4 regions of the Streptomyces albireticuli genome follow, and region 4 is predicted to be linked to each of the others. Evidence: riboswitches for the same ligand, from Rfam matches in the RefSeq annotation. Region 4 holds a riboswitch; each other region holds the start of a gene.
What was found. Region 4 has a riboswitch for cobalamin ahead of SMD11_RS23485 (prenyltransferase/squalene oxidase repeat-containing protein). Riboswitches for the same ligand answer to the same signal wherever they lie in the genome.

Region 1 (5,352 bases), 4.5 Mb from region 4:
GAGTACCGCATGCGCGTCCCGGCGGCTGGGAAGCCCTCGGGCGACCCGGCCGCCGAGCCGCCCGCTCGCGCCGACTCTCCCGCACCGGAAGGAACTTCGCATGCGCCGCTTCGTCGCAGTCGTCCTCGGGGTCGCCGCCTGGTTCGGGGTGTGCGCCTCCCCCACCGCCGGTCACGACCAGCCTTTTCCCGCGAGCGCGGCCGAGGGGAGCGAGGCGGCCGCCCTCCCCCGCTGAGCGGCGGAACGGGCGGCGGCGCCGGACGCGCAGGGGTGCCGGCAGCGACGCGGAGGCGCCTCATCCGCATTGACATGAGCACCGGCACATGGCTCTAATGGGGCGCGTGTCCGCGTGACGCCGGCCGAAGAGCAGTGGGCAGGCCGGCGATCGGGCGAGACACCTTTCCTCAAAGGGTCTTCCCATGAGTTCTCACTTCACAGGCAGCGCCTGACCGTACGGCGCCGCCGCGTGCCTCTTTCCGCACGCCGCCGCGCCTCGGCGCGCCCCGTCGCGCTCTTCACCATCACTTCGCCGCGATCGACCGCGGCTCACGTACCCGCTCCGGAGAGCCCACACCGTCATGCCCATATCGTTCAACCAGTCCGTCATCGAGGAGTTCCGCGCCAACGGAGGAAAGGTCGGCGGCCCCTTCGAGGGCGGTGACCTCCTGCTGCTGACCACCACCGGCGCGCGATCGGGCGCCTCGCACACCACTCCCCTCGGCTACGTCCGCCACGAGGGGCTCCTGCTGGTCGTCGGCTCCAACCTCGGCGCCCCCGCCCACCCCGCCTGGTACCACAACCTGCTCGCCCATCCCCTGGTGCGGGTGGAGCTGGGCACCGAGGAGTTCGAGGCCGTCGCGGTCCCCGCCGAGGGCGCCCGGCGCGACCGGCTGTTCGCGCGGGTGACCCGGGCCGAGCCCGGCTACGCCGCATACCAGGAGCGGACCTCCCGCCTCCTGCCCGTCGTGGCACTGGAGCGCGCCGAGCACGCGGACGCGGGAGGCCCCCGCGAGGTCGTCACCCTCGCCGACAAGCTCCTGGAGGTCCACACCTGGCTGCGCGCGCAGCTGAAGCACGTATTCGCCGAGACCGACGCCCATCTGGCGGCGGTCGCGGCCCACCGGGGCCCCGGCGAACCGCCGGCGCCGGGGCTGGGCATGCAGATCAGGCAGCACTGCCTGGCGTTCTGCGGGACCCTGACGTTCCATCACACGGGCGAGGACGCCCATGTCTTCCCCGCGCTCGCGGAGCACCACCCGCGACTGCGTGACGCGCTCGGCCGGCTCCGGGAGGAACACCGGACGGTGGCGCGTGTCAAGGACGAGCTGCTGGCGCTGCTGGGGGACATCGGAGCGGCGGATCCCGTGCGGTTCCGGGCGGAACTGGCGCGGATGGTGGCGGAGCTGACGGCCCATCTGGACCACGAGGAGGAGTGGCTGCTCCCGGTGCTGGCCGCCGTGCCGTTCCCGCCGGGGCGGGGTGCGGCGGCCTAGGCGGTGACGGGCGGGGCGCCTTCCCCGGCGCCCCGCCCGCTACGCACCGGGGCTCCTCCCGGCCCCTCCGCGTCGTGCGCCCCTCAGCCCTTGGGCGCCGCGGTCGACGTGCGCGCCGCCCAGCGCTGTTCGACCTTGCCGAAGCGCCAGTACGCCAGCGCCGCCGCCCACACGACCACGAACAGGCCGACGATCACGAAGCCGACGTTGTCGAGGTTCAGGCCGGCGATCCAGCCGGTCAGCGCGTCGTCGAGGCCGAGCTTCTCGTGCAGGACGCTCACCAGCTCGATGGTGCCGATGAGGAAGGCGACGGCGATCGACAGTCCGGTGATGGTGAGGTTGTAGTAGACCTTGCGGACGGGGTTGGAGAACGCCCACTGGTAGGCGAAGTTCATGAACGTGCCGTCGAGGGTGTCGAAGAGGCTCATGCCGGCGGCGAACAGCAGCGGCAGGCACAGGATCGCGTACCAGGGCAGGCCGGCGGCGGCGCCGCTGCCCGCCATCACCATGAGGGTGACCTCGGTGGCGGTGTCGAAGCCGAGGCCGAAGAGGAAGCCCAGCGGGTACATCTGGCCGGGGCGGGTGATGGAGCGGGTGAAGCGGCCGAGGATCCGGTTCATGAAGCCGCGCGAGTCGAGGTGGCGCTCCAGTTCCCGCTCGTCGTAGCGGCCCTCGCGCATGGCGCGGAAGATGCGCAGGATGCCCGCGAGGGCGACGAGGTTGAGGGCGGCGATGAGGTAGAGGAAGCCGCCGGAGACGGTGGTGCCGACCACGCCGAGGGTCTGGTGCGTGGTGGACTCCTCGTCGAGGAGGGTCCCCGCGGCCTGGGTGCCGCCCGCGACCAGGGCCGCCATGGCCACCACGACGCTGGAGTGGCCGAGCGCGAACCAGAAGCCGACCGAGACCGGGCGCTTGCCGTCGGCCATCAGCTTGCGGGTGGTGTTGTCGATGGCGGCGATGTGGTCGGCGTCGAAGGCGTGCCGCATGCCGAGGGTGTAGGCCGTGATGCCGAGGCCGACCCCGTAGACCTTGGAGCCCACGGTGTAGTGGTCGGGGACGACGAGCAGATAGAGGACGCCGAACGCGACGACGTGCAGGGCGGCGACGACCGCCAGCAGGCCGGCGGTGCGTACGGTGTCCTGGCGGCGCCACCGGAAGGCGGGCAGCGCGCCGCCGGGGGCTTCGGTGGGGGCGGCGCCGGGGGCGTCGGTGGGCAGGGTCATCGGGGGTGAACGCTCCAAGCACCTCGTGGATCATCGCGTGATGCCGTGGCCGGTCTCCTGGCTTACGGGTTCGCGCGCGCCCGCCCCTGCCTTCCCGGCCGCGGGCTGCGGCCAGTGGCTCCGCGCGCCGTGGCGGCGCGCGGAACGGAACGGGAACTCCCCGATCACAGTGGCGAGGGCCGCTCCGGACTCGGGCCACGAGGGCCTGTCACCGGTCTTCCCGAACACCACGGCCGGGCCACCATAGCGCTCCGACCGGCGCTTGTGGCAAGGATGTGGCAGTTGCCATAGATGTGCAATAAGCGCCCCGCCCCGTCGCCGGACGCACTCCGGAACGCGCCTTCCGGGTCACTCCCGAGGCCCCGTCAGGGCCTGCCCGCCGAAGCCCCGGCCGCCGTCGGCCGCCGTGCGCCACCAGGTGTCGACTGCCTCCTGGTCCATGGCCGCCCAGTCGGGGGTGGCCTGCACCTGCGCGCGGCCGAGCCGGCGGCCGACGCCGACCACGGCCCGGCCGGTGGGCGACCGTTCGGCGTCGTAGGCACGGACCGCGGCGTCCAGGTCCGGCTCCTCGCGCAGCACCCGCTCCAGCACCGCGGCGTCCTGGAGGGCCTTCACGGCGCCGCTGCCGGAGTGCGGGCGGGCGACGGCGGCCGCGTCCCCGGCGAGGACGAGCCGGCCCTCGCCGTAGTGCGGCACGGCCAGGTCGTAGATCGGCTGGACGTACGTGCCGGACCGGGGCGTGCGCCGGACGACCTCCTGCCAGTACGGCGGGAAGCGCTCCTCGACGACCGCCGCGTGGTGGGAGACCAGCTCGTCGGTGACCGTGCCGGCGGGCAGGCTGGTGGCGTCCCGGAGGGCCGGGCCGACGGAGGCGGGCGGCGCGGTGTAGAAGACCCAGTTCGCGGAGGTGCCCCGGCCGCCCGGGCCGGGGATGCGGTAGACGATCATATGGCCGCCGGGGAAGACGACGGTCGCGGCGTCGTGCTCGGGCCAGGCGTCGTGGGGGCCGGGCAGCAGCTCCACCGGCAGGGTGCCGCGCCAGGCCAGATAGCCGGCGTACGCGGGCACGGTGGCCGCCCGGGTCGCGGCCCGGACGGCCGAGCGGTAGCCGTCGGCGCCGACGACCAGGTCGAAGCGCTCGGTGCGCCCGTCGGCGAACCGCAGCGCGGCGCCGTCCGGTCCGGGCAGCACCCGCTCGACGGCCGCGCCCTGGACGTAGCCGACGGAGGCGGGCAGCCCCGCCCGTAACTCCCGCCAGAGCGATCCCCAGTTGTACGAGCGGAAGGGGAACGGCAGCACGCCCACCGCCCGTCCGGCGGGCGCGCCGCCGTCCCGCACGATCCAGGGGCGCCGGGTCAGCCGCCGCCAGGGCACGTCCGGCCCCAGGTGCCCGGCCGCCGCCAGCTCGGCGTAGCGGTCGTCGTGGACGGCGAGGCCGACGCCCCGGTCCTGGAGGCCGCCGGCCGCCCGCTCGTACACCACGACCTCGCCGGCTCCGGCCCGCGCCGCGGCGAGCGCGGTGGCGCACCCCGCGACCGACCCGCCGACGACGGCCACCCGTGATCCACGCACCCGCATGTCCGCCCTCTCGACGCCCCGTTCCCCGGTTCCGCGCGTTCGCCCGCGCTCCCTCGGAGTCGGAACCTACACTGCGCCGTCCGGGCGGTGACAGAACGCCCGGACGGTTCACCGACGTCCAGGTCATGGACGCTTCCGGCACGCCGGTGCTACCTGTGCAGTGGGCAGGGCACCGTCCGGCGCGAGAAAGGGCTGACCGCCATGGCAGACACGGGACAACGGCCGGAGCCGCGGGTCGGGTTCGTACGCCGCATCGGGCTCTTCCAGGCCACCGCGCTCAACATGAGCCAGATGTGCGGCATCGGGCCGTTCGTGACCATCCCGCTGATGGTGGCGGCCTTCGGGGGGCCGCAGGCCGTCATCGGGTTCGTCGCGGGCGCGGTGCTGGCCCTCGCCGACGGGCTGATCTGGGCCGAGCTGGGCGCCTCGCTGCCGGGGGCGGGCGGCAGCTACGTCTATCTGCGGCAGGCGTTCCAGTACCGGACCGGCAGACTGATGCCGTTCCTGTTCGTCTGGACGGCGATGCTCTTCATCCCGCTGGGCATGTCCACCGGGATCATCGGCTTCGTGCAGTATCTCGGCTATCTCTGGCCGGACATGGGCCAGGCGCAGGGCGACCTGGTCGGGCTCGCCGTCATCGCGGTGATCCTCGCGGTGCTGTGGCGGCGGGTGGAGAACATCGCGAAGATCACGGTGGTGCTGTGGTGCGTGATGATCGCGTCCGTGGTGCTGGTCATCGCCGCGGCCTTCACCCACTTCAGCCCCGACCGCGCGTTCACCTATCCGGCGCACGCCTTCGAGCTGACCACCAATCACTTCTGGATCGGCTTCGCGGCGGGCCTGACCATCGGGATCTACGACTACCTCGGCTACAACACCGCGGCCTACATGGGCGCCGAGATCAAGAACCCGGGGCGCACCCTGCCGCGCGCCATCGTCTTCTCCATCCTCGGCATCATGGCGATCTACCTGCTGCTCCAGATCGGCACCCTGGGCGTCATCGACTGGAAGCAGATGCTCGACCCGGACTCGACGGCCTCCTCCTCGGTGGCCTCCGC
Region 2 (5,352 bases), 2.7 Mb from region 4:
CCCAGACGCCGAGCTTCTTCAGGTCCTCCACCAGGTAGGTGTTGACCTGGAGGAACTCACCGCTGAGGGTCTCGCGCTTGAAGAGGTTGGAGACCTGCGGCTCGATGCACTCGTACACGCCCGCGATGGAGGCGATGGTGGCCGTCGGCGCGATGGCCAGCAGCAGCGAGTTGCGCATGCCGACCTGGGCGATGCGGGCGCGCAGGGCGCCCCAGCGGTCGGCCCAGCGCTGCTCGGCGTTCGGGTAGTGGTCCGGGTGCAGCACGCCGCGCGCGGTGCGGGTCGCGGACCAGGCCGGGTGCGGGCCGTGCCGCTCGGCGAGGTCGGCGGAGGCCTCGTACGCCGCGAGCATGATGCGCTCGGAGATCCGGGTGGACAGCTCCTTCGCCTCGGCGGAGTCGAAGGGCAGGCGCAGCCGGAAGAAGACGTCCTGGAGACCCATGAGGCCCAGGCCCACCGGGCGCCAGCGGCTGTTGGAGTTGCCGGCCTGCTCGGTCGGGTAGAAGTTGATGTCCACGACGCGGTCGAGGAACGTCACGGCCGTACGGACCGTACGGTCGAGCTTCTCCCAGTCCATGTCGCCGTCGGTGCCCAGGTGGGCGGCGAGGTTGACCGAGCCGAGGTTGCAGACGGCGGTCTCGCCGTCGTCGGTGACCTCCAGGATCTCGGTGCAGAGGTTCGAGGAGTGTACGACCTTGCCGGGCTCGGCCGTCTGGTTCGCGGTGCGGTTGGACGCGTCCTTGAAGGTCATCCAGCCGTTGCCGGTCTGCGCGAGGGTGCGCATCATCCGGGAGTACAGCACGCGGGCCGGGATGGTCTTGACGGCCTTGCCGTCGGCCTCGGCCTTGCGGTAAGCGGCGTCGAACTCGTCGCCCCACAGGTCGACCAGCTCGGGCGTGTCGGCCGGGGAGAACAGCGACCAGTCGGCGTCGGCCTCGACGCGGCGCATGAACTCGTCCGGGATCCAGTGCGCGGTGTTGAGGTTGTGCGTGCGGCGGGCCTCCTCACCGGTGTTGTCGCGGAGCTCCAGGAACTCCTCGATGTCCGCGTGCCAGGTCTCCAGGTAGACGCAGGCCGCGCCCTTGCGCCGGCCGCCCTGGTTGACCGCGGCGACGGAGGCGTCGAGCGTGCGCAGGAACGGCACGATGCCGTTGGAGTGGCCGTTGGTGCCGCGGATCAGCGAGCCGCGGGAGCGGATGCGCGAGTACGACAGGCCGATGCCGCCGGCGTGCTTCGACAGCCGGGCCACCTGGTGGTAGCGGTCGTAGATCGAGTCCAGCTCGTCCAGCGGGGAGTCCAGCAGGTAGCAGGACGACATCTGCGGGTGGCGGGTGCCGGAGTTGAAGAGCGTGGGGGAGGAGGGGAGGTACGAGAGGGTGCTGGTCAGCCCGTACAGCTCGGCCACGTCGTCCAGGGCGCGCTCCGAGTGGTCCTCGGCCAGGCCGCAGGCCACGCGCAGCAGGAAGTGCTGCGGGGTCTCGACGACCTGCCGGGTGATCGGGTGGCGCAGCAGGTAGCGGCTGTGCAGGGTGCGCAGGCCGAAGTAGCCGAAGCGGTCGTCCGCGCCGTCGGCCATCGCCCGCTCGACGAGGGCGTCCAGGCGCGCGGCGTGGGCGCGCACGAAGGCGGCCGTCTCGTCGGCGATCAGGCCCTCGCGGTGACCCACCTCGACGGAGGCGGAGAAGGAGGTCGCGCCCTGCCCGGCCGCCTCGTCGGCGATCGCGCGGGTGAGCAGCCGGGCGGCGAGCCGGGAGTACTGGGGCTCCTCGGAGATCAGGCCGGCCGCGGCCTCGGTGGCCAGGGACCGCAGCTCGGCCTCGTCCGAACCCGGGTGGCGGCCGCGCAGCGCGGCGGCGGCGACCTTTCCGGGGTCGGTGGCGGGCAGATCGGCGGTGAGGTCGGTCAGGGTGCGCAGCAGCGCGGTCCCGGGGCCGCCGGTCGCTTCCGCGGACGCTGAGACCGGATCGGCGGGCGCGATGGTCACTGAGGCTCTCCCTCGCTCGGCAGGGGGCCGGGCGGGTGGCGCGCGACGGGCGCGTACGGGCATGCCTGACAGCACCAGGGCATGCTCGTAAGCGTCCATCGACCCAACCCGCGAGGCCCGGACGAATGCAAAACGCCCGGTGACGAGCGGGGGCTCGGCGGTGGGCGTGCTGTCGGCAGGTACTCGGACTCCTGCATGCGTCATTACGGCATACATGCACCGTTGCGGGACAGTTCCGGATTTCCACCGGATTCCCCTGCGACGACAGCGAGGACGAGCATACATCTAGTGCTGGCCGTCGCACGCACCACCACATCTTGTGTCACGCGGTAATCGCGCGGGTCGGAATGTGCTAACAGGGCCCAGGATTCCGGGCCTTGGCGCCGGGCACGAGAGAGGGCCGCCGCGCCCCTGCGAGGGGGTGCGGCGGCCCTGCGGGCCCCGGCCGGGGGCGCCGGACCGGCCTGGTCCGGGCGGGCCTTCCTGGGGGCTCCTAGTGGCCGCCCGGGGCACCCGCGGTGGCCGGCGGGAGCTCCTGCCGGACGCCCGGGTCGCCGGCGTCCGCGGTGTAGTCCGCGGCCTTGGTCTCGTCCACGCCGTCGGGCGCGCCGAGGGCCCTGAGGGCGAAGGTCAGGACGATGACCACGATCACATTGAGCACGAAGGCGGTCAGCCCGATATAGCCCTTTTCCCCGATAAGGGGGATGAGGTTGGTATTGCCGAAATGATCCTGGGTGGCGCTCGGCGTGTCGTACGCCCGCCAGGTGCCGTAGGCCATGCCGGCCACCCAGCCGCCGAGCAGCGCCCAGCGGTGGAACCAGCGGGTGAAGAGGCCGCCCACGAGGGCGGGCACGGTCTGGAGGATCCAGATGCCACCCAGCAGCTGGAAATTGATCGCGACCGTCTTGTCCATGGTCAGGACGAACACCAGCGCGCCGACCTTCACCAGGAGCGAGGCGAGCTTGGAGACCTTCGCCTCGTGCTCGGGCGAGGCGTCCGGCTTGATGAAGTCCTTGTAGATGTTGCGGGTGAAAAGGTTCGCCGCCGCGATGGACATGATCGCGGCCGGCACCAGGGCGCCGATGCCGATGGCGGCGAAGGCCACGCCCGTGAACCAGTCCGGGAACATGTCCTCGAACAGCTGGGGGATGGCGAGCTGCCCGTTCTTGACCTTGATCCCGGCGGCGATCGCCATGAAGCCGAGCATCGCCAGCAGCCCGAGCATCAGCGAGTACAGCGGCAGGATCGTGGTGTTCCGGCGGATGACGTTGCGGCCTTTGCTGGAGAGAACCGCCGTCACCGAGTGGGGATAGAGGAAGAGCGCCATCGCGGAGCCCAGCGCGAGCGTCGCGTACGCCCACTGCGCGTCCGGCCCGCTCACCAGGGAGCCGCGCGGCTTGCCCGTCTCCGGGTTCTTGACGGCGAAGGCGTCGCCCGCCGCGCTGAAGATGTGGTCGAAGCCGCCCAGCCGGATCGGGATGTAGATGATCGCGACGATGATCACGATGTAGATGAGGGCGTCCTTGACGAACGCGATCAGCGCCGGGGCCCGCAGCCCGGAGGAGTAGGTGTACGCCGCGAGCACACCGAACGCGATCAGCAGCGGCAGGTCCTTCATGAACCAGTTCGAGCCGCCGCCCACGCCGAGGACGTCCAGCACCGCCTGGATGCCGACGAGCTGGAGGGCGATGTAGGGCATCGTCGCGAGGATGCCGGTGAGCGCGAGCGCCAGCGACAGGCCCTTGGACCCGAACCGGCCGCGGACGAAGTCCGAGGAGGTCACGTAGCCGTGCTTGTGCGAGACCGACCAGAGCCGGGGCAGGAAGGTGAAGACGAGCGGGTAACACAGGATCGTGTACGGCACCGCGAAGAAGCCGGCCGCGCCGCCCGCGTAGATGGCGGCCGGGACGGCCACGAACGTATACGCGGTATAGAGGTCGCCGCCCAGCAGGAACCAGGTCACCCACGTCCCGAAGGACCGGCCGCCGAGCCCCCACTCGTCGAGGCTGTCCGCGTTCTCGGCGCGGCGCCACTTCGAGGCGACGAAGCCCATGACGGTGACGACGAGGAAGAAGAAGATGAAGACGGCGAGTGCCACGCCGTTCACGCCGTCCTTCATGCCCGCTCACCCGCCTTGCGCGCCCGCGCGAGCCGCTCGTGGCGCCGGACGATGGTGTACGCGACGACCGTCAGCAGGGTCGAGATCAGCACCCACAGCATCTGGTACCAGTAGAAGAACGGGATGCCGATGAAGGCGGGCGTGAGCCGGGAGTAGGAGTCGACCCACAGCATCGCGACGAAGGGTATGGCCAGGCATATGCCCGCCACGATCATCGGGACGGTCACGGCGGCGGTGGCCTTCCGGCCACCGTCCTCCGGTGTCCCTGTCGGTGGTTCCGTCATGCTGGTGACTCCCCCCTGTGTGATCACTGCGTGATGCGCAGGAAATCTAGGCGACGTCCCGGTGGGAGTCACCCCCTGTCCGTATATCGGTATGGCAATGTCATCTGGCCGGGAAGTGCCGTGCACGGACGGTGAGTTCGGGGGAGGGGGTTTCAGTAACCGGCGGTTACCGTTCCGGATGAGGGGTGGGGCGGTAAGGCATGACGGCCGCGCAAGGACTCGCGTACGGCGGCGACACCGCGCAGGGTGGCGGCGACGGCGCCGTCGGGGGTGGCGGCCGTGTGCGTACGGCAGTCCCGGCAGCGGGTCTCGTCGGACACCGGCCGCATCATGCGGCCGCACCCGCCGGTGCAGAGCCGCAAGGGGCGGGGCGGGGGCGCGGACGGGGTGACGGCCACCGGATCGGGCATCTTCCGCAGCAGCCGGTCGCGGGCGATCCCGGCGGGGGAGTGCACCCGCTCGGGCAGGCCATGGGTGAGCGCCTCCCGGAGATCGGCCGACGTCGCGCCGCGCAGCAGCCATTCCGCCGCCAGCGGGGCGAGCCGCGCGACGTCCCGCCCGGACAGCCGCAGCCGCCGCTCGGCGTGAGACACGGCGGCGAGGGCCCGGGCGCCGCGCTCGGCGAGCGGGTGGGGAGGGTGGGAGGTGTTCTCCCCTGTCTTCTTATGGGGACGACCGACGGACCGGGGGGTCGGCTCACCGACGGCCGGTTTTCGTGGAGTCGGTGCGGGGTGCTCGGGGGCGTCCGAGCCGATTGGCTGTCCGCCGTCCCGTACGCGTAAGGCGTCCCCGGCGGTCAGCGGTACGTTCGAGACGAGCTGCCGCGTGGCCCAGCGACCGCCCTCGCCCTGCGACCGCCACTCGTGCAGATAGCCCTCGGCGGCGAGCTCCCGCTTGGCACGGGTGAAGGCGGCGTTCTTGATACCGGCCCGTTCCCCGGTGACGGAGAGCGGCTGCGAGGCCGC
Region 3 (5,352 bases), 1.9 Mb from region 4:
GGGCACGGGCTACTTCGACCTGGTGTCGACGGCGCTGAACCCGGCGGCCGAGACGGTCGCGCTGCGCGGCTCCACGGAGGAGGAGCAGTTCCACTAGGCCCCGGTCACGGCGGGCGGTTCTCCGCCCCTCCCCCCTCTGTTCCCCCTGCTCCCCCTGCATCGAGGTGCGGCTCCGCCACGTGGCGGGGGACTTCGCCCCGGGCACCTCGCCGCGCCACCGCGCGCCGCCCTCGCACACCTTCCCCGGACGGGCCGGAATCCGGCCGGACCGGCCCTCCGCCGCAAGGCCGGAAGGCCCGGGCGACCGCTTCCGGCCCGTCCGGGGACGCGCGAGGACCCCGGCGCCGGGGCGGCACCCCCACCGGTGGCCCGCACCGCTCCCCAGGAGACACCATGACCACAGCCACCCACCGCGTCCAGGTGCTGGCCGCCCCCGATCCCCGCTTCGAGGAGATCCTCACCCCCGCCGCCCTCGACTTCCTCGCCGCCCTCGACGCCGCCTTCGCCGGCCGCCGCGCCGAACTGCTCGCCGAGCGCCGGCACCGGGCCGCGCTGCTCGCCATGGGCGACACGCTCGACTTCGTCCCGGCCACCGCCGGCATCCGGGACGACCCCCACTGGCGTGTGGCCCCGCCGGCGCCGGGGCTCACCGACCGCCGGGTGGAGATCACCGGCCCGCCCGAGCGGCGGATGACCGTCAACGCCCTCAACTCCGGCGCACGGGTATGGATGGCGGACTTCGAGGACGCCACCTCCCCCACCTGGGAGAACATCATCGGCGGCCAGCTCAACCTGCTGGACGCCGTCCGGCGGCGGATCGACTTCACCACGCCCGGCGGCAAGGAGTACCGGCTCGGCGAGCGCCTCGCCACCCTCGTCGTACGCCCCCGCGGCTGGCACCTCACCGAGAAGCACCTACTGATCGACGGGCGCCCCGTGGCCGCCTCCCTCGTCGACTTCGGCCTGTACTTCTTCCACTGCGCGCAGCGGCGGATCGACGCGGGCTCCGGGCCGTACTTCTACCTCCCCAAGCTGGAGAACCACCTGGAGGCCCGCCTCTGGAACGACGTCTTCCTGCTCGCCCAGGGGCTCCTCGGCATCCCGCGCGGCACCGTCCGGGCCACGGTCCTGATCGAGACCGTCACGGCGGCGTTCGAGATGGAGGAGATCCTCCACGAGCTGCGCGAGCACAGCGCGGGCCTCAACGCCGGGCGCTGGGACTACCTCTTCAGCGTCATCAAGAACTTCGCGCACCGCCCCGACTTCGTCCTCCCCGACCGGACGCGCGTCACCATGACCGCGCCCTTCCTCCGGGCGTACACCGAGCTGCTGGTCCGCACCTGCCACCGGCGGGGCGCGCACGCCATCGGCGGGATGGCCGCCCAGATCCCCGGCCGGGGCGCGCGCGCCGACGAGGCCGCGCTGGCGACCGTCAGACTCGACAAGGAGCGCGAGGCGGAGGACGGCTTCGACGGCTCCTGGGTCGCCCACCCCGGGCTGGTGCCCGTCTGCCGCGAGGTCTTCGACTCCGTGCTCGACGGCCGGCCGCACCAGATCGAGCGGACCCGCGCCGACGTGGAGGTGACGGCGGCCGACCTGCTCGCCGTGCACCGCACCGGCGGCCCGCCCACCCCGTCCGGCGTCCGTGCCGACATCGCCGTGGCGCTGCGCTACTTCGACGCCTGGCTGCGCGGCAGCGGCGCGGTCGCGCTGTACGGGCTGATGGAGGACGCGGCCACCGCGGAGATCGCCCGCTGCCGGATCTGGCAGTGGCTGCGGCACGGCGTGATCGACCGCGCGGAGGTGCTCACGGTGCTCGACGAGGAGACGGCGGCGCTGGCGGCGGACGACCCACGGGCCCTCGCCGGGCAGGCGCGCGACGTCTTCGTCCGTACGGCCCTCTCCGGCGAACTCCCCGGCTTCTTCACCACCGACGCCTACACCCGGCACCTGGTGCGCCGCCCGGCGGTGCGCTCATGAGCGCGCGCTTCGGCAGGGCCGGGGTGGTCGGCGGCGGCCAGATGGGCGCCGGGATCGCCGAGGTGTGCGCGCGGGCCGGCCTCGACACCGTGCTCTGCGAGGCCGACGGCCCCGCGGCCCGGCGGGCGCGCGAACGGGTCACCCGGTCCCTGGAGCGGGCCGTCGAACGCGGCAAGACCGACCGGTCCGCCGCCGAGGACGCGCTGGCCCGGATGGTCTTCACCGGGGACCTCGACGACCTGGCCGACCGTCAGCTCGTCATCGAGGCCGTCGTCGAGGACGCGGAGACCAAGACCCGCGTCTTCGGCGCCCTCGACAAGATCGTCGAGGATCCGGCGGCGGTGCTCGCCTCCAACACCTCCTCGATCCCCGTGATGCGGCTCGGCACGGCGACCCGGCGCGCCGACCGGGTGCTGGGCCTGCACTTCTTCAACCCGGTGCCCGTGATGCCGCTGGTGGAGATCGTCACCTCGCTGCACACGAGCGCCGAGGCGGCCGCCCTGGCCGAGGAGTTCGCGACCGCGACCCTGGGCAAGACGGCGATCCGGTCCCAGGACCGGGCCGGGTTCGTCGTCAACGCGCTGCTCATCCCCTACCTCCTGGCGGCCGTGCGGATGGCGGAGTCCGGCTTCGCGTCCGCCACGGACGTCGACGAGGGCATGGAGCTGGGCTGTGCGCACCCGATGGGGCCGCTCAGACTGGCCGATCTCATCGGCCTCGACACGGTCGCCGCCATCGCCCAGTCCCTCTACGACGAGTTCAAGGAGCCCCTGTACGCCCCGCCGCCGCTGCTCCGGCGGATGGTCGAGGCCGGGCTGCTCGGACGGAAGTCGGGCCGGGGGTTCCACCGGTACGACAGAGACTGACCCGGGCTGAGGGGCCCGGGTCACCGCCGGGGGGCGGCGGCGCCGGGTCGGCGGCCGCCGCCGCCTTCCGGCCCGCGCCGGCGGCCCGCCACGTGTCCCAGATCACCATCCGGTGGGTGGACGGGGCTGTCAGGGGCCGGGCCCAGCGCCTAGGCTGACGGTGCAGCTGGTTCGCCCTGCCCGCCAGGCAGGCGCGTCGCAAGAGGGAACCCGGTGGGAATCCGGGACTGCCCCGCAGCGGTGAGCGGGAACGACCGCCGTCATCAGCACTGGCCCGACGAGGGCCGGGAAGCGACGGCCAGTAGGAGCCTCGTGTCCCACGAGACGTGCCCGCGAGTCCGAAGACCTGCCACTGCCCGCGCGCACGGACGCGCGCGGAGATCCCGGTGACCTCGAGGGCGGGTCGGCGCACATATCAGGCGGTCGCACACGGCGGTTTCCCTCCGTCGTCGTGGTCCCGCCCGGTTCGCCGTCCCTTCGCGCCCTCACCCCGTCCCCGGGGTCGTATCGGAAGAAGCTCGCGAAGGAGAGTTCCGTGACCAGCAAGTCCGCAGCCGCGGCAGCACGGGCCACCGTGTACGGCTACCCCCGCCAGGGCCAGAACCGGGAACTGAAGAAGGCCGTCGAAGGTTATTGGAAAGGCCGTGTCGACGCCGCCGAACTGCGCCGTACGGCAGCCGGGTTGCGCGCCACGGCCTGGCGCCGGCTCGCCGAGGCCGGCGTCGACGAGGTGCCGACCGGCGACTTCTCGTACTACGACCACGTCCTGGACACCAGCGTCATGGTGGGCGCGATCCCCGCCCGGCACCGCGCCGCCGTCGAGGCGGACGCCCTGGACGGCTACTTCGCGATGGCCCGCGGCACCCAGGACGTGGCGCCGCTGGAGATGACCAAGTGGTTCGACACCAACTACCACTACCTCGTCCCCGAACTGGGCCCGGACACCGTCTTCACGGCCGACTCCACCCGGCAGGTCGCCGAGTTCGCGGAGGCCGCCGCCCTGGGCCTGACCGCGCGCCCCGTCCTCGTCGGTCCGGTCACCTACCTCCTGCTGGCCAAGCCCGCGCCGGGCGTCGCGGCCGGCTTCGACCCGCTGACGCTCCTGGACCGGCTGCTGCCCGTCTACGCCGAGGTGCTCGCCGACCTGCGGGCCGCCGGCGCGGAGTGGGTCCAGCTGGACGAGCCGGCGCTCGTCCAGGACCGCACCCCGGCCGAGCTCAACGCCACCGCGCGCGCCTACCGGGACCTGGGCGGGCTCACCGACCGGCCGAAGCTCCTGGTCGCCTCCTACTTCGACCGGCTCGGCGCGGCCCTGCCGGTGCTGGCCAAGGCGCCGGTCGAGGGGCTCGCCCTCGACCTGACCGGCCCCGCCGCCGCCAACCTCGACGACCTCGCGGCGGCCGGCGGTCTGCCCGGCAAGCGGCTCGTCGCGGGCGTCGTCGACGGCCGCAACGTCTGGATCAACGACCTCACGGCGTCCCTCGCCACCCTCGCCACGCTCCTCGGCCTCGCCGGCCGGGTGGACGTCGCGGCCTCCTGCTCGCTGCTGCACGTCCCCCTGGACGCCGCCGCCGAGCGCGACGTCGACCCCCAGATCGCCCGCTGGCTGGCCTTCGCCCGGCAGAAGACCGCGGAGATCGTCACCCTGGCCCGGGGCCTCGCCAAGGGCACCGGCGCCATCGCGGCGGAACTCGCCGCCAACCGCGCCGACCTGGCCTCCCGGGCCGGTTCCGCGCTCACCCACGACCCGGCGGTGCGGGCCCGCACCGCCGCGGTGACCGACGCCGACGCCCGGCGCTCCCTGCCGTACGCCGAGCGGGCCGCCGCCCAGCGCGCCCGTCTCGGCCTGCCGCTGCTGCCCACGACCACGATCGGCTCCTTCCCGCAGACGGGCGAGCTGCGCGCCGCCCGCGCCGGTCTGCGGGCCGGCCGGATCGACACTGCCGCGTACGAGCGCCGGATCGAGGACGAGATCCGTGAGGTCGTCTCCTTCCAGGAGAAGACCGGCATCGACGTCCTGGTGCACGGCGAGCCCGAGCGCAACGACATGGTGCAGTACTTCGCCGAGCGGCTCACCGGCTACCTCGCCACCCAGCACGGCTGGGTCCAGTCGTACGGCACCCGCTACGTCCGGCCGCCGATCCTCGCCGGGGACATCTCCCGCCCGGAGCCGATGACCGTGCGCTGGACGTCCTTCGCCCAGTCGCTGACCGACCGCCCCGTGAAGGGCATGCTCACCGGGCCCGTCACCATGCTCGCCTGGTCCTTCGTCCGCGACGACCAGCCGCTCGGCGAGACCGCCCGCCAGGTCGCGCTCGCCCTGCGGGACGAGGTCGGCGACCTCGCGGCCGCGGGCAGCCCGGTGATCCAGGTCGACGAGCCGGCGCTGCGCGAGACGCTGCCGCTGCGCTCGGCGGACCACGCCGCGTACCTGGCCTGGGCCACGGAGGCCTTCCGCCTGAGCACGTCCGGCGTCGGCCCGGACGTCCAGATCCACACCCACATG
Region 4 (5,352 bases):
CCCGCGCCCTCGTCGGCCAGCAGGCCGTACGTCCCGGCGCAGACGCCGAGCAGCCCGCCCAGGGTGAGGACGTTCGTCGTGAGCCGCACCGCGCGCGGGACCCGCGCCGTACGGCCGTAGCCACGGGCGTCCATCGCCGCCGCCAGCGCCACGGAACGCTCAAGAGCGCCCTCCAGCACCGGCAGACCCACCTGGAGCAGCGCCTTGAGGCCGTGGTCCGGGCGCCCGCGCAGCCTGCGCGCGGCGCGCAGCCGCTGCACGTCCGCCACCAGGTTCGGCGCGAACGTCATCGCGACGACGATCGCCACCCCCGCCTCGTACAGCGCGCCCGGCAGGGACTTCAGCAGCCGCGCCGGGTTCGCGAGCGCGTTCGCCGCGCCGACGCAGATCAGCAGCGTGGCCAGCTTCAGCCCGTCGTAGAACGCGAAGAGCAGCCCCTCGGCGGTCACCCGGCCGCCGATCCGCACCCCCTTCGCCCAGTCCGGGAGCGGCACCTCCGGCAGGGTGACGAGGGTGTGCGTGCCCGGGATCGGCGAGCCGAGCACCACGGCGAAGACCAGCCGGATCCCGATGACGAACAGACCGATCTTGAGGAACGCCCCGTACGAGCGGGCCCACGGCGCGTCCGTGCGCCGCGCGGCCACCACGTACCCGGCGACGCCGATCAGCAGGCCGAGCAGCAGCGGGTTCGTGGTGCGCGACGCGGCGGTCGCGAGGCCCAGGGCCCACACCCACCACGCGCCGGCGTGCAGCGCCGAGGCGCGGCCGGTCAGCGGGGCGGCGGCCGGCGCGGCGGCGCGGTCGCCGCCCCGGCGCGGCGGGGTCCGTCCGCTCATCCGCGACGGCGGCGCGCCTGCCACACGGCGGCGGCACCGAGCACGACCACGGCGGCGACGCCACCGATCAGACCGGCCGAGGGACCGCCGTCGCCGTCTCCTCCGGAGTCCCCGGCGTTCTCCGTGGCCCCGGGGGAGGCGGGCGTGGAGCTCCCCTTCTCCTTCTTGGGCTCCCCGGCGCCGACCTGCTCACCGCAGCCCGACCTCGGGTAGCCCGCGATGCCGCACAGCAGCGCCGACGAGTCGTAGCGCAGCGGCTTCGCGGCGGCCGCGAGGGCCTCGCCGGCGCTCGCGTCCTTCGTCACCTGGGCGCACGCCGTCCGCTGCGCGGGCGGCGTCTCGCCCCCGGGCGCGTCGGCGGGCGTGCCGAAGTCGACGACGACCGCGACCCGCTTCCCGCCGTCCTTCTCCGGCGTGTCCTCGCACACCGCGTCGAAGTCGGCCTCGGCGCGCGGCTTCGCGGCGTCCTTGGAGTCCTCGCTGACGGCGAACCGGAAGCCGATGACGGAGCCGTCGCCGGGCCGCGCCGTGGACGGGCCCTGCGTGGCGTACGCCCAGCCGTCGCCGGAGCTCTCCCAGAACGACCAGTAGCGGTAGCCCGCCGCCTGGGCGGGCGCGGCGCCGAGCGCCGCGAGCAGCCCGGCGAGGAGCAGCGTGCCGAGGGCGCGCGCGCCGCGTCCCCGCGTCACAGCTGCTGCTTCTTCTTGCGGCCGCTGATCAGGAAGCCCGCGCCGACGCTGGCGACGAAGAAGATCCCGACGATCCACCAGGTGCCGAAGCCCCCGTCGTCGTCCTTCTTCTCGTCGTCCTTCTTCTCCCCGGCCGACTCCGCGGCCTCCGGGGCCGGGCCCGTCGCGTTCAGCTGCGCGACCAGGTCGGCGCCGCCGAAGGAGCGCGGGTCGGCGCCGGCCGCGTGCGCGGCGAGCACCAGCTTGGCGAGCTTGCCCGGGTTCTTGTCGGCCCAGGCGGCCGTGCCGCTCTCCTTGGACGCGAGCCACTTCAGCGGCTTCTCGGCGGCCGTACGGTGGCCGCCGGCGGCCAGTGCGATGACGGCGTCGGCGGTGTTGCCCTGGTCGGGCTTGGCCGGGGCGCCGGGCATGGACGGCAGGAGGTAGCCGCCGTTCTTGTCGAGCACCGCCGTGAGGTAGCCGTCCACGGCCTCGGCCGCCGCGGCGGCGTCCTTCGGCCGGGCGCTGTCGTCGCCCTCGCAGGACAGCGGCTTCACCGGCGCGTCGGCGTCCTTCTTCACCGGGTCGACCAGGAAGCCCTTACCCCGGGTGGCCAGACCCGCGGCCGCGCTGGCGAGGTTGTCGGCGCGCAGCCCGTCCTTGTCCTTCAGGTACGAGAAGGCGCCGCGCTCCTCCTCCTTGGCGTCGCAGCCGAGCTGGAAGGTGAGCAGGGCGTCGACCGGGTTCTTGCCGTCCTTGACGGCGGCCTTCGCCGCGTCCTGCCCGGCGGCGGCGAACGCGCCGACGGCGATGGAGGTGGAGTTGGCGTCGCTGGGGCTGCCGGCCTGGTAGCCCCAGCCGCCGTCGGCGTTCTGGTGGGCCTTGAGCCAGTCGAGGCCCTTCTTCACCGCGTCGCCCTGCCCGCCGGCGGCCACCAGACCCTGCACGGCGGCGGCCGTCGCGTCGGTGAACTCCTCCTTCTGCGGGTCGCACGCCTTCGAGGTGTCCGCGCGGTAGCCGGGGAAGGCACCGTCCGCGCACTGCTGCCCGGTCAGCCAGTCGACCGCGGACTTCGCGGGCCTGACCCCCACCGCGTCCTGCGCCACGAAGGCCAGGGACTGCCGGAAGACACCGTCGAACTTCGGGTCGGTCGTGCCGTACAGCCCGGACTTCGGCGACGGGGACGCGTCGGCGAAGGCGGCGGGAGCCATGGCCGCGCTCAGCACGGCGGCGGCGGCCAGGGCCGCGGCGCCACGGCGCGCGGGGACGGCGAGGGAGGGGGCCATGGGTCGGTGCCTCTCGGTGGGTGTCACTGCGGTGGCCGGCCCGCCAGGGAGGGTGCGCAGCCCCGCACGGCAGCTCCGCCGCGAGGTCCGCGCGGTGGCACCGGGCGCGGCTCCGTATACCTCGACGGTGCCGGTGGGCCGGGCGGCGCCGACGGGCGGCGCGACCGGCTCCGGAAGCCTTGCCGCCAGGGACCGGGTGGTCCGGCTCGCACGGCCGGCCGCGGGGGCGGGCCGTGGTCACGGTTGCGGGTCAGCGCCGGATTCGCACCGGTCTTTCCCCGTTCCGCGGCGGGATGAAGTTGTCACGCACACTTTAGCCGTCCCTTTACACCGTGCTCATACCGCCACGTATGCGACCGGGTGGCTGCCCGGCACGGCCTCGGCCTGCCGCCGCGCGACGAGGTGGCGCAGGTGCGCCTCGGCCTCGGCGACGGCGATGTTCCGGGAGGCGTACGGGATCCGGTCCCAGGGGCGGTTCCACGCCATGGACGCGGTGAGCTGCCACAGCGTCCGGGGCGTGCCCAGCAGCGCGCGGAGCTCGGCGAGCCGGGCGCGGTGGTGGGCGAGGAGCTCCCGCACCCGGCCGGGGGCGTCGGTGAAGGCGTGCTGGTGGGCGGGGAGCACTTCGGCGGGGTCCAGGGCGGCGACGCGCGCGAGGGAGGAGAGGTAGTCGCCGAGCGGGTCGGCGGGGCCCTCGCCGGGGGCGCGGGCGGGCTCGTAGATCTCGTAGAGGCCCACGTGCGGGGTGATCCCCGGCAGCAGGTGGTCGCCGGAGAAGAGCCGGCCGTTGCCCGCGCCGCCGTGCGGATGGGCCTCCTCCAGGTGCAGGCAGACGTGGCCGGGGGTGTGCCCCGGGGTCCAGACGGCGCGCAGCCGGCGGCCGGGCAGGTCGAGCAGCTCGCCGTGGACGAGCTCGCGGTCCGGCAGCGCCGCCCGCCGCCCGGGCAGTTCCCGGGCGGCGGCCCGCGCCGCCTCCAGCCGCGCCACGTGCCCGGCGGGCGCGCCGGCCGCCGTCAGCTTCCCGGCGAGCAGGTCGATCCAGCCGCCGGGCGGCGTCCCGCGCAGGTGGCGGACCAGCTCCGTGTCGGCGGGGTGCATCGCGATCCAGGCGCCGGAGGCCTCGCGCACCCGGCCCGACAGGCCGTGGTGGTCCGGGTGGTGGTGGGTGACGAGGACGCCGTGCAGCGCCGCCACGGACGTGCCGCAGGCGGCCAGGCCCGCGGTGAGGGCGTCCCAGGAGGCGGGGTCGTCCCAGCCGGTGTCGACGAGGACCGGGCCGCGGCCGGTGTCCAGGAGGTGGACGAGCGTGTGGCCGAGGGGGTTGCCGGGGATCGGGACGGGGACGGACCACACGCCGCCGCCGTGGTCGGTCACCGGGGGTGGGGGCGGGGCGGGCGTTCCGGGCGGCCCCGGTGTCCCGGGCGGCCCGGGTGGTCCTGGCGTCGCGGGTGTGCGCGGTACGTCCGGCACGTGCGCCATGGGCACCTCCCCCGTCACCGCCGCACGGCGGCCATTGCCCACTATAACGAGAACTGCTATCAGTTCTGATGCTGCGTCAGATCGGCGTCGGGGCCGGCGCCGAGCCGCGTCGGATCTACTGGGCGGGCGCACCGCCCGCCCGTGGGAGGCACCGGGCAATGGGCGAACTCATCGAGTACGGGCAGCTGTTCATCGGCGGCGCCATGACCGACCCGGCCGGCCGGGACACCATCGACGTCGTCTCGCCGCACACCGAGCGCGTCATCGGACGCGTACCGCACGCCGGCTTCGAGGACGTCGACCGGGCCGTGGCCGCCGCCCGGGCGTCCTTCGACTCCGGCGTCTGGGCCGGCCTGCCGCTGGCCGGGCGGATCGAGGTCGTCACCCGGATCAAGGACGGGATCGCCGCCCGCCACGAGGAGCTCGCCCGGACCATCTCCGCCGAGAACGGCTCCCCCTACTCCTGGAGCGTCCTCGCGCAGGCGCTCGGCGCGATGATGGTGTGGGACTGCGCCATCGGTGTCGCGCGCGACATCCCTTACGAGGAGCGGCGCGGCGGCGTCCTCGGGCCGCTGGTGGTGCGGCGCGAGCCGGTCGGGGTGGTCGCGGCGGTCGTCCCCTGGAACGTGCCGCAGTTCGTGGCCGCGGCCAAGCTGGCGCCCGCCCTGCTGGCGGGCTGCTCCGTGATCCTCAAGCCGTCGCCGGAGACGCCCCTGGACGCGTATCTGCTCGCCGAGATCGTCGCCGCGGCCGGGCTGCCGGAGGGCGTGCTGTCGATCCTGCCCGCCGGACCGGAGACCGGCGAGTACCTGGTCGGGCACCCCGGCGTCGACAAGGTCTCCTTCACCGGCTCGGTCGCGGCCGGCAAGCGCGTCATGGAGGTCGCCTCCCGCCACCTCACCCGGGTCACGCTGGAGCTGGGCGGCAAGTCCGCGGCCGTCGTCCTGCCCGACGCCGACCTGGACGCGGCCGTCGCCGGCATCGTGCCGAGCGCCTGGATGAACAACGGCCAGGCCTGCGTCGCGCAGACCCGCATCCTCGCCCCGCGCGTCCACTACGACGAGCTCGCCGAGCGGTTCGCGG

Region 1: another riboswitch for cobalamin. It lies ahead of SMD11_RS04215 (HoxN/HupN/NixA family nickel/cobalt transporter); the one in region 4 lies ahead of SMD11_RS23485 (prenyltransferase/squalene oxidase repeat-containing protein).
Region 2: another riboswitch for cobalamin. It lies ahead of SMD11_RS11350 (ribonucleoside-diphosphate reductase subunit alpha); the one in region 4 lies ahead of SMD11_RS23485 (prenyltransferase/squalene oxidase repeat-containing protein).
Region 3: another riboswitch for cobalamin. It lies ahead of metE (5-methyltetrahydropteroyltriglutamate--homocysteine S-methyltransferase); the one in region 4 lies ahead of SMD11_RS23485 (prenyltransferase/squalene oxidase repeat-containing protein).

What each region holds. Positions count from the first base shown of each region.
Region 1 covers NZ_CP021744.1:967,961-973,312, forward strand. Annotated here, with positions in the region: gene SMD11_RS36795 (hypothetical protein) at 101-235, shown strand; gene SMD11_RS04210 (nitroreductase/quinone reductase family protein) at 579-1,493, shown strand; gene SMD11_RS04215 (HoxN/HupN/NixA family nickel/cobalt transporter) at 1,577-2,716, opposite strand; cobalamin riboswitch at 2,746-2,963, opposite strand; gene SMD11_RS04220 (FAD-dependent monooxygenase) at 3,065-4,294, opposite strand; gene SMD11_RS04225 (APC family permease) at 4,496-5,352, shown strand, end outside.
Region 2 covers NZ_CP021744.1:2,721,263-2,726,614, reverse strand. Annotated here, with positions in the region: gene SMD11_RS11350 (ribonucleoside-diphosphate reductase subunit alpha) at 1-1,984, opposite strand, end outside; cobalamin riboswitch at 2,141-2,282, opposite strand; gene mctP (monocarboxylate uptake permease MctP) at 2,478-4,103, opposite strand; gene SMD11_RS11340 (DUF3311 domain-containing protein) at 4,100-4,387, opposite strand; gene SMD11_RS11335 (hypothetical protein) at 4,540-5,352, opposite strand, start outside.
Region 3 covers NZ_CP021744.1:7,288,105-7,293,456, reverse strand. Annotated here, with positions in the region: gene aceA (isocitrate lyase) at 1-97, shown strand, start outside; gene aceB (malate synthase A) at 394-1,980, shown strand; gene SMD11_RS31330 (3-hydroxybutyryl-CoA dehydrogenase) at 1,977-2,846, shown strand; cobalamin riboswitch at 3,014-3,198, shown strand; gene metE (5-methyltetrahydropteroyltriglutamate--homocysteine S-methyltransferase) at 3,382-5,352, shown strand, end outside.
Region 4 covers NZ_CP021744.1:5,426,440-5,431,791, forward strand. Annotated here, with positions in the region: gene SMD11_RS23475 (energy-coupling factor transporter transmembrane component T) at 1-836, opposite strand, end outside; gene SMD11_RS23480 (SCO2322 family protein) at 833-1,525, opposite strand; gene SMD11_RS23485 (prenyltransferase/squalene oxidase repeat-containing protein) at 1,522-2,790, opposite strand; cobalamin riboswitch at 2,998-3,119, opposite strand; gene SMD11_RS23490 (MBL fold metallo-hydrolase) at 3,127-4,164, opposite strand; gene SMD11_RS23495 (aldehyde dehydrogenase) at 4,428-5,352, shown strand, end outside.